One region of the Pseudarthrobacter sp. rb genome, then DNA from elsewhere that is predicted to be linked to it. Evidence: predicted binding sites of a transcription regulator. Region 1 holds the regulator's gene; the other holds the start of a gene.

Evidence for each region. Region 1 encodes HrcA, which represses chaperone genes, less so after heat shock. Its sites were predicted from a motif close to TTNGCACTCGNNNNNNNCGAGTGCNAA; they were not measured.
Region 2: the regulator HrcA is predicted to act here: its motif matches at 1,955-1,981, upstream of groES (co-chaperone GroES).

The regions. Positions count from the first base shown of each region.
Region 1 is NZ_JBWJAR010000002.1:280,542-286,428, forward strand. It holds gene ACWRN3_RS04010 (16S rRNA (uracil(1498)-N(3))-methyltransferase) at 1-185, opposite strand, end outside; gene dnaJ (molecular chaperone DnaJ) at 188-1,315, opposite strand; gene hrcA (heat-inducible transcriptional repressor HrcA) at 1,404-2,417, opposite strand; gene ACWRN3_RS04025 (DUF3097 domain-containing protein) at 2,589-3,440, shown strand; gene ACWRN3_RS04030 (DUF4870 domain-containing protein) at 3,560-3,970, shown strand; gene hemW (radical SAM family heme chaperone HemW) at 4,030-5,259, opposite strand; gene lepA (translation elongation factor 4) at 5,285-5,887, opposite strand, start outside.
Region 2 is NZ_JBWJAR010000004.1:71,851-77,737, reverse strand. It holds gene ACWRN3_RS07120 (shikimate 5-dehydrogenase) at 1-203, shown strand, start outside; gene ACWRN3_RS07115 (THUMP-like domain-containing protein) at 210-1,448, opposite strand; gene ACWRN3_RS07110 (hypothetical protein) at 1,503-1,883, shown strand; gene groES (co-chaperone GroES) at 2,138-2,431, shown strand; gene groL (chaperonin GroEL) at 2,511-4,121, shown strand; gene ACWRN3_RS07095 (dihydrofolate reductase family protein) at 4,266-4,868, opposite strand; gene ACWRN3_RS07090 (ATP-dependent DNA ligase) at 4,939-5,887, shown strand, end outside.

The DNA.
Region 1 (5,887 bases):
GCGGCGGAGACGACCTTTCCGCTCATGCGGGCGCCGGCGCCGTCGACAATGTCCACCGGCTCGCCCGGAGACAGGCGTTTGACGGTCACTGCATGCCGGGCCTCCGCCCCTTCGAGGACAAAGATCCGGCCGGGCACCATGCCCGCCAGTGAACCGGCGGAGGTGAAGAAGACGGGGTTGCTCACCGCTACAGGTTACCGAGCCGGTCCCGGAGCTTGGCGAACATGCCGCCGCTGGCGGCGAGCTTGCCCTCGGTGAGCTGTTCGCCGCGGAGCTTGGCGAGCTGCCGGAGGAGGTCCTCCTGTGCCGGGTCGAGCTTGGCCGGAGTGTCCACCTGGAGGTGGACCTTCAGGTCCCCGCGGCCGTATCCCCTCAGGTGCGTGACACCCAGGCCACGCAGGGTAATGATCTCGCCGGACTGAGTTCCGGGCTTGACGTCGATGTCCTGCGTACCGTCGAACGTTTCCAGGCTGACGTCCGTGCCCAGTGCGGCCGCCGTCATGGGGATGTGCAGCGTGGCGTGCAGGTCATCGCCTTCCCGTACGTAGGTGGCGTCATTGTTGACGCGGATTTCCACGTAGAGGTCACCGGTCGGTCCACCTGCAGGTCCGGCTTCGCCCTGCCCGGCGAGCTGGATCCGGGTTCCGGTGGCCACACCGGCGGGAACCTTGATGGTCAGCGACCGCCGGCTGCGGATACGGCCCTGGCCGCTGCACTCGTTGCAGGGATCCTTGATGACCGTGCCGAAGCCTTCGCAGGTGCCGCAGGGGGCGGCCGTCATGACCTGGCCCAGGATGGAGCGCACGGCCCGCTGGACCTGGCCGCTGCCGCCGCAGATGTCGCAGCGCTCCGGGTGGGTGCCGGGCCGGCAGCAGGATCCGTCACAGGTGGGGCAGACCACGGCAGTGTCCACTTCGAGCTTCTTGTTCACGCCGAACACGGCGTCGCGAAGGTCGATCCGGACGCTGATGAGGGCGTCCTGGCCGCGGCGGACGCGGGAAGCCGGGCCGGAGGTGCCCCCGGCGCCGAAGAAGGTGTCGAAGATGTCCTGGAATGCGAAGCCCTGGCCTGCGTAACCGGCACCGCCGAAGCCGTTGTCCGTGCCGTTCTCGTTGCCCGTGGTGTCGTAGATCCTCCGCTTTTGGGGGTCGGAAAGGACCTCGTAGGCGTGAGTTACTGCCTTGAAGCGTTCTGAAGCGTCCGCACCGGGGTTTACGTCCGGGTGAAGGGTGCGGGCCAGTTTGCGGTAGGCCTTTTTGATCTCTTCGCCCGTAGCTTCGGGTGAGACTCCAAGGACGTCATAGTGGCTGCTCAAAGTTCGTATCTCTTCCTTGTTGTACTGCGTTCAGTGTGGGCGGCCCCGCTCTGTGGTCCGGTCCCGAAAAGGCTCCGGCGGCGAAGAGTCAGGGCCCCAAAATCCTGGAAAGGTAGCGGGCCACAGCCCTGACGGCGGCCATGGTGGTGGGATAGTCCATCCTGGTTGGGCCGAGGATCCCTACCTTCGCGGCGCTGTCCGGGCCGTAGCCGGTGGCCACCACGGAGGCTTCGGCAAGGCCGTCATAAGGGTTTTCCCTTCCGATACTGACGGCCACTCCCCGGTGGTCCTGGGCCATTTCGCTCAGCAGCCGCAGCATCACCACCTGCTCCTCCAGTGCCTCGAGCACGGGGCCGATACTGAGGGGGAAATCCACGTTGGACCTGGCCAGGTTCGCCGTTCCGGCCATGACCATCCGGTCCTCCCTGGTGTTTTGTGCCAGGCCCTCCAGTCCATGCGCCAGCGCGTGCGCGGCCTGGCGCTGGCCGTGCGCAGTTCCGGCTACGACGGCGGGGAGCGCCTTGGCCAGCTGGCTTAGCGGAGTTCCGGCCAGCGCGGCAAGGAAGCGGGTACGGAGCGCGGCCAGTGCGTCGTCGCCAAGGTCCTGGCCGACGTCGATGACCCGCTGCTCCACCTTGCCGCTGTTGGCAATCAGCACCACCAGCACCTTGCGGGGGGCCAGGAGCACGAACTCGATGTGGCGCACCAGTGCCTTGCTGAGGTGCGGATACTGGACCACAGCCACCTGGTTGGTCAGCTGCGACAGCAGCCGGACGGTGCGGTCCAGGACGTCGTCGAGGTCGTCTGCGCCTTCCAGGAGGGACTGGATGGCCCGGCGCTCCGCTGCCGACAGGGGCTTGACTGCCGAGATCTGGTCGACAAAGAGCCGGTAGCCCTTGTCTGTGGGAATTCGCCCTGCACTGGTATGCGGGGCAGTGATCAATCCCTCGTCTTCAAGGGCCGCCATGTCATTGCGGATGGTTGCGCTGGAAACGCCCAGATGATGCCGCTCGACCAGGGCCTTTGACCCGACCGGTTCGCGGGAGTGGACGTAGTCCTCCACGATGGCCCGCAGCACTTCCAGTTTGCGTGGCTCGCTCACTCTCCACCTCCATCCATGGTCCGGGGCGCATACCCCGCCAGGTGCCACCAGTGTTAGCACTCGACATGCCTAAGTGCTAACAGTCTATTATGCCTCGGCCCGTTGTTAGCATTGGTACCGCTCCGGGCGAAATTCCGGTGCGGAGGACCTAGCGCTAGGCGGATCGAATCCATGGATTACCAAAACTGGGGGCCCCGCGGCATTTCCGCCCCGGCCAAGGCGGAATTGCCCGAGGTTCCGGTGGAGCGGGGCATGGTGCTCGAGGATGTCCAGTCAGGCTGGGTCGGCGCCGTCACCCGGGTGGAAAAGTCCGGCGGCATGCACGTCGTGGCCCTGGAGGACCGCCGCGGGAAGTCCCGGTCCTTCAAGCTCGGCTTCGGTTTCCTCCTTGAGGGCCGGCCCATCCGGCTGATGCCTCCCGCCGCCCGGCCGGCAGCCGCCGGCCCCGCCGCCGGCAGGACAGCCTCAGGCTCCGTCCGGGTCTCCGGCCAGCGGGCCCAGGTCGCCAAGGCAAGCCGCATCTGGGTGGAGGGCAAGCACGACGCCGAACTGGTGGAAAAGGTCTGGGGAGACGACCTTCGGGTGGAAGGCATCGTCGTCGAACCCCTGCACGGCATTGACGACCTCGCCGCCGCAGTTGCCGCCTTTAAACCCGGTCCGGGCCGTCGCCTCGGCGTGCTCGTGGACCACCTCGTCCCTGACTCCAAGGAGTCCCGCATAGCCGACGCCGTCATGGCATCCCCCGGCGCGGCCGGAAATGTCCTGATCGTCGGCCACCCCTATGTGGACGTCTGGCAGGCGATCCGCCCCGCTGTCCTGGGCATTGACAAATGGCCGTCCGTGCCCCGCGGACAGGACTGGAAGACCGGAATCCTGAAGGCCTTTGGCTGGCCGCACGCCACCAAGGAGGACATCGGCCTGGGATGGCAAAAACTACTGGGCGCCGTACGTACGTACGCGGACCTGGAAGCGTCGCTGCTGGGGCGGGTTGAGGAAGTCATCGACTTCCTCACCGCCCCCTGAAGGCCGGACACCGGCCCGGGAGCCAGTATTCTTGGTAATGCAGCGCCTTTTCCCAAGGCCGCTGCACACCGCGCCCATATATGAAGTCAGCACCACTTGCACCTCCGAAGGAACAGACTGTGGCAGAAAACGCACGTGATCACAGGGACGGCCAGGGCCGCTCCGAGTACCATGGCGTCCCCGCCAATGCGCTGCCGCTCACGGCCAGCGAAGACCGCCAATGGGCCACGCTCGCGCATTTCGGTGGGATCCTGGGGTGTGTCCCCTCGCTGCTGATCTACCTGATCTTCCGTGACCGCGGGCCATTTACCGCGCAGGAATCCAAAGAAGCGCTGAACTTCAGCCTGCCGCCCACCATCGCCGCCGTGCTGGCCAACATCCTGGTGTTCATCCCCTATGTGGGAAACATCTTCGCGGTCATCGCCACTCTGATCTGGGTGGCGCTCACCTGCTTCTCCGTGGCAGCAGGGATCCACGTCAACAAGGGCCAGCCGCACCGCTACCAGTACAACCTGCGCTGGATTAAGTAGCCGCTCAGAGCTGCGGGGCCACTGGCCCCGCAGCGCGGATCCGACGGGCGTCCGCCCAGTCAGTCGGGCAGGATACGGCGGACCACCGCGTCCGCCAGGAGCCTGCCCTTGAGCGTGAGGACCAGACGGCCCTGGAAAGCAGCGACGGGCTCCACCAGGCCGTCAGCGATCAGGCCGGCCACTTCGTGCCGGCCGGCAGAGCCAAGAGTGGAGACTTCAAGCCCTGACTGCAGGCGCGCCTCCAGCATTACCCGCTCCAGGTTTCTGGTCCCGGCATCCAGGGTCTCCCTGCCCGCCGCAGGCGAATGCCCCTGGGCCAGACGGTTCGCATAGGCGGACGGGTGCTTCACGTTCCACCAGCGCACCCCGCCCACGTGCGAATGTGCGCCGGGGCCGATGCCCCACCAGTCGTCGCCACGCCAGTAGGCCAGGTTGTGGCGGCACGCGTGCTCCGGGCTTCGCGCCCAGTTGCTGACCTCATACCAGCCGAGTCCGGCTTCGGTGATGAGCTGGTCGGCGAGTTCGTACTTGTCGGCGTGGTCGTCGTCGTCAATTCCCGGCACCTCGCCGCGGCGCATCTGGGCGGCCAGCTTGGTCCCGTCCTCGACAATCAGGGCGTAGGCGCTGATGTGGTCCGGCTGGTAGGAGAGGGCAGTTTCCAGGGAGTGGCGCCAGTCGTCCAGCGACTCCCCCGGTGTGCCGTAAATCAGGTCCAGGCTGACGTCCAGTCCGGCCTCCCGCGCCCACTGCACCACCTGCGGAACCCTGCTGGGCGTGTGGGTGCGGTCCAGGACCTTGAGCACGTGCGGGACGGCGGACTGCATGCCGAAGGAGACCCTGGTGAAGCCCGCCTCCTTGAGGACGGCGAGGGATTCGGGGGTGACCGAATCGGGGTTGGCTTCGGTGGTGACCTCGGCGCCGTCCTCGATGCCCCACTGGTCGATGGCTGCGCGAAGGATCAGTGCGAGGTCATCTGCCGGCAGCAGGGTGGGCGTGCCGCCCCCGAAAAAGACCGTGCTGAGCTTGCGCTGCGGCAGCCCGGAACGTGCCATCACGGTGCCGGCCAGGGACACTTCCGACACGGCGGTTTGGGCGTAAGCATCCTGTGAGGCGCCGCCGCCCAGTTCCGTGGCGGTGTAGGTGTTGAAGTCGCAGTACCCGCAGCGCACGGCGCAGAACGGGATGTGGACGTACAGGCCAAAGGCCCGGGCCGCCGCACCGTCCGCTGCCTGTGGAGGCAGCAGACCGTCCGACGGCGCCGGGTCGCCGAGGGGAAGGACGCTGGGCATCAGCGGGTCCCCGCCTGCGCGGTGGTCACTTCTTCTTGGCCTTGTCCTTTGATTCGTCGGTGGTGAGGGCGGCGATGAACGCTTCCTGCGGAACCTCCACCGTTCCCACCATTTTCATGCGCTTCTTGCCTTCTTTTTGCTTCTCCAGCAGCTTGCGCTTTCGTGAGATGTCACCGCCGTAGCACTTGGCAAGCACGTCCTTGCGGATGGCCCGGATGCTTTCGCGGGCGATGATCCTGGAGCCGATGGCCGCCTGGATGGGCACCTCGAACTGCTGCCGCGGGATGAGTTCGCGGAGCTTTCCGGTCATCATCACGCCGTAGGCGTAGGCCTTGTCCCGGTGGGTGATGGCACTGAAGGCGTCCACTTGTTCGCCCTGGAGCATGATGTCGACCTTCACGAGGTCGGCAACCTGCTCGCCGTCGGCCTTCCAGTCCAGGGAGCCGTAGCCACGCGTTTTTGACTTCAGGATGTCGAAGAAGTCGAAGACGATTTCCGCCAGCGGCAGCCGGTAGCGGATTTCCACCCGGTCCTCGGAGAGGTAGTCCATGCCGCCCATCACGCCCCGGCGTGACTGGCACAGCTCCATGATGGCGCCGACGAACTCGTTGGGGGCCAGGATGGTCGC
Region 2 (5,887 bases), on a different contig from region 1:
AGGCGGCCCGCCTGGTTTTCGACGTGGTGGCGCTGCCTGCCGAAACGCCGCTCATCCGGGCCGCCCGTGCCGCCGGCAAGCCGGTGATCACGGGGGCCGAGGTGGCCACCATCCAGGCACTGGAGCAGTTTGTCCTGTACACAGGCGTCCGGCCCACCCCTGACCAGGTGCGGGCGGCCGAGGAGTTCATGCGCGCCCAGTAGGTGAAGCTAGGCGGGTTCCACCACGATGGCCACCCGGTCCTCACCGAGGCGCGTCAGGACCAAGGTGGCCGTTTTGCCGCCCTTCCTGGCGTTCTTTCCGCCGTGCAGCAGCTGCTTCCGCAGCTCTTCGGGGGTGACCGCGGTGCCGCGCTTCTTGATGTCCAGCACGGTGATGCCCTCCTGCTTCACCCAGGCCTTGAGCGCCTTCACGTTGTAGGGCATGACCTGCAGGACCTTGTAGGCCCGCGCGAACGGGGTGGCCAGGAGTTCGGGAGCGCAGATGTAGGCGATGTGTTCGTCCACCAGGTGCCCGCCGAGCTGCAGTGCCACGTCTGCCACCAGTCCCGCGCGGATCACGGCGCCGTCGGGTTCGTACAGGTATCCCTCCACCGGGCCCACCGGCGCTGACGGGCCGGCGCCGAAGTCCTCGGCACTGGTCAGTTCCGCCGGAGACTGCGGCCCCAGGACCAGGGCAGCGCGCCGGACCCCGGGCCTGCGCACGGCGTTGAACCACAGGGTCACCTCCGTGACGTCCCCGGCCACCGATACCCACTGCGCCTCACAGCCCGCAGGCACGGATTCGTGCGGCATGCCCGGGCCCATTTTCACTCCCACGGCCTTGCCCTGGGCAGCCAGTGATTCCACAAAGGACAACGGCGGGGAGAATGCCTCAGGGTCCCAGATCCGCTTGGTGCCGGAGGTGGAGGTGACCCGCCGGGCGGGGTCCAGCCAGACGCCGTCCATCCCGTCCAGCGGAACCGATTCCGCATCGGCGTGCACCACCGTGGCGTTGGGGAACGGGATGAGGTTCACCGTGGCGCACGCCGCGGTGGTCTCGTCCATTTCGACGGCCGTGACGTTGATGTCCAGGGAGGCCAGCGCCAGGGAATCGGCGCCGAGGCCGCACCCCAGGTCCGCCACGCGGCTGATCCCCGCGGCAGCGAACCGCTGGGCGTGGTGGGCGGCGACGTTGAGGCGCGTGGCCTGCTCCAGGCCCGCCTGGGTGAACAGCATCTGCCGGGCGAACTCCCCGAATTTCCCCTCTGCCTTGGTGCGCAGCCGTGACTGGGTCAGGACGGCGGACACGAGCGCGGGCGGGTGCCCGGCTTTCCGGAGCGCGGAGTTCAGCTCGAACGAGTCCTCGTCCCGGTAGGGGCCCAGGGACGCCAGCAACTCCCAGCCTTCGGGGGTCAGCAATGGTGCGATCTGGTCCTGTGCAATCTGGTCCTGGGGAGCGTGAGCCATGGGTTCCAGCCTAGTGGAGGAGCGCGTGGCCGGGATGCGGATAGTGTTGAATCCATGGATGAGAGCGCAGCCCCCCGCGAGACCGGCGACCACGAGTCCGGCGACCGCCATCCGGCCAGGTTCGCCCGTCCTGTGCTGATCGCGGCCGCCGTCGTGGCCGTGGTCTCCATCGCGTTGCTGGTGTTCATCTTCCTGCTGGATACGTTCAACGCCACCGTCTACTCCGTGGGCGGCAACGACGTCCAGGACAACACCCAGGAGGCCCGGGACATCCGCGGGCTGTACGACGGCGCGCGGGCTGGGAGCATCTTCTTCCTCGTTGCCGCGCTGCTCGCCGCAGCGGTGTCCGGCTGGGTGCTCTTCCGGGGACGGAAGCAGGGCGGCGGCGACACGGAGGGCGGCGAGGACGTGGACTTCGACGACCTGGGCCGGTAGCGACAGAGCGTCCTTTCGGTCCCCGGTTACCCGCCGTCGTCCACTCCAGGCTGTACGCCCATGACGAAACGTTGGCACTCACCTTGACCGAGTGCTAACCCTTACATAGAGTCTTCATTAGCACTCTCCCTAGGAGGGTGCTAACACATGAAGAGCTGCCAGCCAGGCTGCTGCCGGCACCGCGACGACGGTTTGCCAGCTACGGCGGAAAGCTTTCCAGTCCACGAATTTGCTGACGAAAAGGAGAGGTCCGAGTGTCGGTCTCTATTAAGCCTCTTGAGGATCGTATTGTTGTTCGCCCGCTCGAAGCCGAGCAGACCACGGCTTCCGGCCTGGTCATCCCGGACTCCGCACAGGAGAAGCCGCAGGAAGGCGAAGTTGTCGCAGTAGGCCCCGGCCGCTTCGAAGATGGCAACCGCGTTCCCGTTGACGTAGCAGTTGGCGACGTCGTCATCTACTCCAAGTACGGCGGAACCGAAGTCAAGACCGGCGGCACCGAGTACCTCGTGCTGTCCGCCCGCGACGTCCTGGCAATCGTCGTCAAGTAATTCTTCCGGATCCCCGTGCTGCCGGCCATGCTCACGCTGGCCGGCAGTGCGGGGTTTCTGTCTTTGAAAGGACAAAACCATGGCAAAGCAGCTTGCGTTTAACGACGCTGCCCGCCGGTCCCTTGAGGCCGGCATCGATAAGCTCGCGAACACCGTCAAGGTGACGCTCGGCCCCCGCGGCCGCAACGTCGTCCTGGACAAGAAGTGGGGTGCCCCCACCATCACGAACGACGGCGTCACCATCGCCCGCGAAGTGGAACTGGACGATCCCTACGAGAACCTTGGCGCCCAGCTGGCCAAGGAAGTAGCCACCAAGACCAACGACGTTGCCGGCGACGGCACCACCACCGCCACGGTCCTGGCACAGGCCCTGGTCAAGGAAGGCCTGCGCAACGTTGCAGCCGGCGCTGCCCCCGGCCAGATCAAGCGTGGCATCGAGGTCGCGGTTGAGGCCGTGGCTGCCCGCCTGCTGGAAAACGCCCGCCCGGTCGAGGGCACCCAGGTGGCCAACGTTGCGGCGATTTCGGCGCAGAGCGACGAAATCGGCGAGCTGCTCGCCGAGGCCTTCGGCAAGGTGGGCAAGGATGGCGTCATCACCATCGAAGAGTCCTCCACCACCCAGACCGAACTGGTCCTCACCGAGGGCATGCAGTTCGACAAGGGCTACCTGTCCCCGTACTTCGTCACCGACGCGGAGCGCCAGGAAGCAGTCCTCGAGGACGCGCTCATCCTGATCAACCAGGGCAAGATCTCCTCGATCCAGGAATTCCTGCCGCTGCTCGAGAAGGCACTGCAGAGCTCCAAGCCGCTGTTCATCATCGCCGAGGACGTTGAGGGCGAGGCCCTGTCCACGCTGATCGTCAACCGCATCCGCGGCACCCTGAACGTCGTAGCAGTCAAGGCTCCCGGCTTCGGCGACCGCCGCAAGGCCATGCTGCAGGACATCGCCACCCTCACCGGTGCGCAGGTTGTCTCCCCGGAACTGGGCCTCAGCCTGGACTCCGTGGGCCTGGAGGTGCTGGGTACCGCCCGCCGCATCACCGTCACCAAGGACAACACCACCATCGTGGACGGCGCCGGTTCTGCCGAGGACGTCGCTGCACGCGTTGCGCAGCTGCGCGCCGAGCTGACCCGCACCGATTCCGACTGGGACCGCGAAAAGCTCCAGGAACGCCTGGCCAAGCTTGCCGGCGGCATCGGAGTCATCAAGGTCGGCGCTGCCACCGAGGTTGAGCTCAAGGAAAAGAAGCACCGCATCGAGGACGCTGTGTCCTCCACCCGCGCTGCCCTCGAAGAAGGCATCGTTGCCGGCGGCGGCTCCGCCCTGATCCACGCCCTCAAGGCACTGGATGAGGACGCTTCCGTCAAGGCCCTCGAAGGCGACGCCGCCGCTGCTGTGGGCATCGTCCGCCGCGCACTGGTGCAGCCGCTGCGCTGGATCGCCCAGAACGCTGGTTTCGACGGCTACGTCGTCACCTCCAAGGTTGCAGACCTCGAGACCAACAACGGGTTCAACGCCAAGTCCGGCGAGTACGAGGACCTGATCGGCGCCGGCGTCATCGACCCCGTCAAGGTCACCCGTGCAGCCCTCCGTAACGCGGCCTCCATCGCCGCCCTGGTTCTCACCACCGAGACCCTGGTCGTGGAGAAGCCGGCCGAAGAGGACGAGCACGCAGGCCACAGCCACTAACGCTGCGCCCTGGCGGCTTACCGCTGAAAAGGCTGGTCCGGCATCTGCCGGGCCAGCCTTTTGCGTTGTTGTCTGGGACGGTGGGTGGGCCCACGCCGCCAGGGCTCCCTGGCCGAGCGAAGCGAGGTTAGGGGACGGTGGGGACTAGGTGGCCGCCATCTCCTGCGTCTCCACTTCTCCCGCGCGCTCGTACACCAGCGACACCGCCCCCTTCGGAAAACTGCGGGCCGGCTCGGCCAGCGTGAAGGTGGAGGGCACCGTTCCCTCATCGAACAGACGCTTTCCCTGGCCCAGGACCAGCGGGTACAGCCAGAGGTGGAGCCGGTCCAGCACTCCTGCCGCCATGAGGGACCGGATCAGGACCCCGCTGCCGAACATGTGCAGCTGCCCGAACCCGTCCCGGAGGCCGCCCGCGGCCGCGGCATCCGGCAGGACAGTGGCGCCGGCCCAGTCCGGGTCCGCCAGCGTGCCGGAGACAACGAACTTGGGCACTCGGTTGAGGGCATCGGCAATGTCACCGGACTGGTGCGGCCAGTAGGACGCAAAGATTTCATAGGTCTTCCGGCCGAGGAGGAGGGCATCCATCCGACTGATCTCGTCCGCTATCGACGCGCCGGCCTCGTCGTCGGACACCGGCGCCTGCCAGCCGCCGAACGCGAATTCGCCTTCGGGGTCTTCTTCACGGCCGCCCGGCGCCTGGTAAACGCCGTCGAGGGTGATGAACAGGTTCGCCACGATGATCCCCACGCGCACATTGTGGACCCGCACCGGGGCTGTGTCCAGTGTCCCTGTCCGGTGCCCGTGGCAGGATGGTGCCATGCTGCTCCTTGAGCTCGTGGACACCACGAAAACCGTCGCATCGACCCGGTCCCGGCTCGCGAAAGTGGATGCTTTGGCCCGCCTCCTGCGCCGGCTGGAACCCGCGGAGATCCCGACGGCGGTGGGTTTGCTCAGTGCCAAGCCCCGTCAGGGCCGGGTTGGCGTCGGTTGGAGCGCCGTGGCGGCGGCCAAGGAAGAACCCGCCGCGGAGCCAAGCCTCACCGTGGCGGATTTTGATGCCGCGCTGGACCGGCTCCTGGCAACAGCGGGTAGCGGGTCGGGTGCGGGGCGGGCGTCCATCCTCGGGACGCTGATGGGAGCGGCCACCGCGTCGGAGCAGTCATTCATTGCCGGCGTGCTGCTCGGGGAACTGCGCACCGGCGCCCTGGAAGGAGTGCTGACCGATGCCATTGCCCGCGCCGCAGACAGGTCCGTCGAGGCGGTACGGCGTGCGGCAATGCTTTCCGGGGACCTCGGCGGGACCGCCCTCCTGGCGCTCACCGGCACCCCGGATGAGCTTGACGCCGTCGGCCTGGTGGTGGGGCGTCCGGTGCAGCCCATGCTCGCCGCCACCGCGGGCAGTGCCGGGGCAGCCCTCGAAGCCACGGGGGAGGCCTCGGTGGAATACAAGCTCGACGGCGCCCGCATCCAGGTGCATCGCTCCGGCAACGACGTGCGCATCTACACCCGGAACCTCGCGGAGGTGACGCACCGGCTGCCCGAGGTGGTTGACCTGGTCCGCGGGCTGCCCGTGCAGGACGTGATCCTCGACGGCGAAACACTCGCCCTGGATGAGGACGGCGCCCCGCGGCCCTTCCAGGAAACGATGTCCCGCTTCGGCGCTGATGCAGTCCGGGAAACGCTGCTCCATCCCTGGTTTTTCGATGTGCTGCACATCGACGGACGTGACCTGCTGGACGAACCGCTGTCCACCCGCATCGACGTCC